DNA from 2 places in the Rheinheimera sp. B2H12 genome. Region 2 is predicted to be linked to the other one. Evidence: riboswitches for the same ligand, from Rfam matches in the RefSeq annotation. Region 2 holds a riboswitch; the other holds the start of a gene.
The links. Region 2 has a riboswitch for thiamine pyrophosphate ahead of thiC (phosphomethylpyrimidine synthase ThiC). Riboswitches for the same ligand answer to the same signal wherever they lie in the genome.
Positions count from the first base shown of each region.

Region 1: it holds a riboswitch for thiamine pyrophosphate, as region 2 does, so the genes downstream of both, AC53GJ_RS02510 (TonB-dependent receptor) here and thiC (phosphomethylpyrimidine synthase ThiC) in region 2, are expected to answer to the same signal.

Region 1 covers NZ_CM184363.1:570,553-572,958, reverse strand. Annotated here, with positions in the region: gene AC53GJ_RS02510 (TonB-dependent receptor) at 1-1,201, opposite strand, end outside; TPP riboswitch at 1,246-1,343, opposite strand; gene AC53GJ_RS02505 (BamA/TamA family outer membrane protein) at 1,605-2,406, shown strand, end outside.
Region 2 covers NZ_CM184363.1:2,911,935-2,914,340, reverse strand. Annotated here, with positions in the region: gene thiC (phosphomethylpyrimidine synthase ThiC) at 1-899, opposite strand, end outside; TPP riboswitch at 1,069-1,170, opposite strand; gene AC53GJ_RS12555 (nucleotidyltransferase family protein) at 1,253-2,392, opposite strand; gene AC53GJ_RS12550 (HprK-related kinase A) at 2,392-2,406, opposite strand, start outside.

The DNA.
Region 1 (2,406 bases), 2.3 Mb from region 2:
GCGCGTTATGCAATGGCTGCTGATATTCAGCGTAAAACGCCAGATGCTCGCGTGTCAGTTCACTATTAAACACAGTCAGAGTGTTGGCAAAAGAATCACCATAATTGCGGGTCAAATCGGTTTGTTGCGAACTGGCATAAACACCAGCCACCCAATGGTTGTCTTTCGCCTGCAGCCTTTGATCCAAACTGAGGTTGTGGCGGTCGCGTACATATTGATCAGTGGTGGCATAAGCATCTTTGTGAATAGCCTGAAAACTCCAGTCTTCATCAAAACTGTAATCCGAGTTGGCATTGAGCACGCTCAATTGGGTATAACTATCAACACTGTCCCAGCCGCGATAATGCGCTTTGATAGCACCCGCTTTAATGTCTTGCTGATCCTGACCCGGCTCATCGGATAAAGTCACGCGGTTACGATCCAGCGAAAACGCATCATAGCCGTTGTCGATATCATGCCAGTTCAGCACCAAATCCAGTGTCAGATCTTCAGTCGCTAACCAGTTCAGTTTGCCACGCAGATGGTTTTCGTCGATGTTGTTGCTATCTTTGCGCTGCAAAAAATTATTGCGGATAAATCCATCGGATTGTTGCTGATCGGCCGCGAAACGATACGCCAGTTGGTCATTGATTTTATCGCTGTGGCTGAAACTTAATTGGTGACTATGGTAATTGGCCAGGGTGGCGGATAAACGGGTTTCCGGGCTGTAGCTCGGCTGATTGGTAATGACATTCAGCATGCCTGCCATGGCATTGGCACCAAATCGGGTCGCTTCCGGCCCGCGGAATACTTCCAGTTGTTGCAAATCAAACAAACTCGGCAAACCTAAACTAGAATAATCAATGCCATCCAGTAACAAACCGACCGAAGGGTTAATGGTATCAACAAATTCACTGCGCTCACCAACACCACGCACCTGCAGATAACGGCCACGCGAGGCGCCGGCGGCAAAATTCAGATTGCCGATTTGCTGTAACAGATCGTCCAGATGTTGCGCCGACTGACGCTGCAATTCCTGCTCTGACACCAACACCACACTGCCGGGCAGCTTTTGCAGATTGGTCTGGCGAAAATCACCTTGCACAGCGATTCTTTCAATATCCTGCAGTTGGACTTGCTGCTCAGCAGCTTGCAATGCACCAGTTGCAAACAGTAATTGCACAGATAAAGCGGTAATAGTCAGGGAAAATTTCGGCAGCATCAACGAACGACTCCAATGTTGATTGAAGGATCATCCGCGTATAAGGAAGTGAGAAGTACCATCCCTCCGCCGGTATGATCCGGATCAGGTTCTAAGGGTTCGCCTTGCGGCGTCTCAGCTTTACGCACCCCTTGGTTTGCGGCGCAGTGTAACGGCTTTTGTGGATGGCCGCAAGCTGGCAACCGGCGACCAAACCCGCGTGCTGGTGGAAATCCTGTCTGACCTACCAAATGACACCTCAGCGGATCTCTGGATTGCGACTTGCAATTTCTGTAGAAAAAACATTAACTAAACAAGAGTCACCAGACACAGGTCACATCAAACGAATCACAGGCCTGTACTAAACTTTATTTCGCAGTCGCGTTCAAAGCAGATAAGGTCGTTTGCCAGGATGAAAAACCCCATGTTGAAATATGTTGTTGCTGCGGTGTTGTTTAGTCTGTCTGCTGGCAGTGCCGCCCAATGTGTGCCACATGGCGCCGGTCAGTCCTTACCGGCCGGCCCGCTGAAGATTGCCAAAATTGAATTTGTCCGTAACGATATTTTTGATTTAAATGCTAAAAATACCCTGTGGTTTCATCGTTTTGCCAATGAATATCATGTGGTAACCACCGAAGGGACGCTGCGGGATGATCTGTTATTCACCGAAGGTGATAAGCTCGATCTGGCAGAACTGGCTGAAACAGAGCGGTTACTCCGGGCACGGCGCTATTTGCGTCATGCTGAAGTCGAAGTCAGCCACTATTGCGCTGACACTGCGGCTGTGGTGGTGACTGTCACCAGTTGGGATAACTGGTCGTTATTGCCAAAAATCGATCTTGGTCATGAAGGGGGCGAAACCAAATCGGCGCTGGGTTTTGCCGAAGATAACCTGCTTGGTAGCGGTAATCAGTTGCAGGCCGAATATTACAATGACAGTGAACGGGATGGCTTCCAGCTCAGATTTGTCTCGCCGAACATTTTCGGCAATCACTGGCGTACTTCGATGTTTTACGCTGATAACTCGGATGGCGAGAGTTATCTGCTGAATCTGGAAAAACCTTTTTACCGGCTCAATTCTGAACGGGCTTATGGTTTTACCATCGCAAAAAATATCAAAGATCTGACTGAATACTGGCTTGGCGACGAAGTGAATGAATATCAGAGCAAAGCCCAGTTTTTGGATCTGCATACCGGCTGGAAAATCAGCCAACAACAGAATCAGG
Region 2 (2,406 bases):
TATAATTCCCAGCTTAACTCATCCACCCGGCCCGATACTTTTTCCAGACACTGGTAAATCGGCACTGTGCCAATAGGGACCGGGCTGTTGCGGATGATCCACTCCCGGGTTTGGTGAATACGCCGTCCTGTCGATAAATCCATCACGGTATCCGCGCCCCAGCGCACTGACCAAATCAGTTTTTCGACTTCCTCTTCAATACTGGAACCGACCGCTGAGTTGCCGATATTGGCGTTGACCTTGACCAAAAAGTTACGGCCAATGATCATAGGCTCTGCTTCCGGATGATTGATATTCAACGGAATAATGGCGCGGCCAGCCGCTACTTCAGCACGGACAAATTCGGCGTCGATCAAGGCCGGAATACGGGCGCCAAAACTTTGTCCCGGATGCTGACTGTGCAGGCGACTGTCTTGTTGCTGCGCTAAATCCTGTCGTGCCATATTTTCACGACAAGCAATAAATTTCATCTCATCGGTGATGATGCCGGCGCGGGCATAATACAACTGAGTGACGGTTTTCCCCGCTGCAGCGCGGCGGCATTGTGGCGCAAATTCAGTTGGCCATTGCTCCAGTTCAATATCCGGGTCCTGATAGCTGCGGGTCACCAACTCGGTATCCTGCCGTCCGGCGACCCAGTCTGCACGCACTGCTGGTAAGCCACGGCGAACATCCGGCTGATAACTGCTGTCGCCATAAGGGCCGCTGCAGTCGTATAACAACACCTGACTTTGCGCCGGATCAGACAATTGTACCGCCCGACAAGGCACCTGGATGCCAGGTGCTGCCGTCAGGTAAGTACGGCTGGAACCGGTAAATTGATAAGGCTGTAACTGATGAATATTCTGCATGGCTTGCTGGCGCAGCACACGGCGGTTTGGAGTATGGGTAGTAGACATAGCAATCCTTAATAAACCAATGGGTTAATCAAATTGCTTGTCCGGAGTCGAGAGGATATGGTTGGATCAGTGCCAGCAAGAGTTGCTGAGCGCAATCCAACACCAGCAGTGATGCTGGCAACATGCAGTGTCAGGCCAGGCGGGCGCACCAGGGGTTGACACAAAGCAGGGGTACATTACCCTTGTTCCCTTCGCAGGTTCTAACCTGATCAGGTTCAACGGATCCCGCAGAACGCGGTCTCAGCCCAACTGGGCACTCCGACAAGTGGCGATGAGTATAAAGACTTTAATTTGGCAAATGCAAGCTTGTTACGGGGTTTTGCCGCTGGTCAGGCCGCGGCACAGTGGATGTTTTAGAGTTGACCAGCGTCATGCGGTCTGGTTTGTTCATCTGCAAGTTGTTGTTCTTTAGATGTTTTTTGATTTAATTTAAACTGTAACAGTGCTTTCGCCACCGTATGATACAGCAAAGTGGCTGGACCCATTTTTACCAAATGCCCACGGATAAACCACAGCAGATGCGCGCTGCGATGCCAGAATGCCTGTTTTTGCAGCAGTTGTTGCAACAAAAACCGGATGTAGCGGCGGCGACGATGGGAAGCATAAGGTTGTAAGGTTTGTAATTCAGCCGCCGGAATGGACAATTGAAATAACCACTGCAACATATCCAGCGCATAAAAAACCGCTGCCTGTGCCTGGCACTGTTCTGCTGCCTCGACTATCGCAGTCACGGATTGGCGCTGACACACTTCCAGATACAACTGCTGTAAATCGACTAAATCTTTCACCAGTTTGTGGCTTTCTTCCTGATAAAACAGATGTACGGCGGCATGCACAAACAGATAAGCCGGTGCAGGCAAACTAAACACCGAATGCGCTAAAGGTTCGGCGGCGGCAATCAAAGGTTCGACCAGGATTTTTTCCCGTGAGGACACCGGGAAAATATGATGGTGTAAATCAATACCGGCACCGCGTAAAAAGTGGGTCAGTGGTGGGTTTTGATGTGACCAGCGCTGATAATAACGCCGGTCATAATCGGAAATTTCAAATTCCAGGTAACCGGCATCCTGCAATCTGGCCAGTGCATCGGCAAAATGGGCCGATGGTACTAATAAATCAATATCGGAGAAAATTCGCCCTTTGGCAAAACCATAGAGTCCAAGCCGATAAGCGCAGCCTTTGACGAAAACACAAGGGTAGTTGACTCCGGCAAAACATTGCTCCAGTTCTAGTAACTCTTGCACCAGCGTCACTTTTTGTTTTTCGGCATAGACAAAACCAGACCAAAAATGGTCGTGCACCACCGGCGGCAACAGTGGCAGCAATTGCTGTTGCTGGCATAGTGCATACATAGAGCCGAGCAGGGCTTGATCACGGCTTAGATGCAATAATAACGTCCAGTCAGCGTGGCTGGCCTGCGCAATAAAAGCCTTTGGTTGGTGAAAAAACCGCAAACAAGGATCACTGATCTGGGCAGGTTGCTGCGCTTTCATCACCAGAGGGCCTG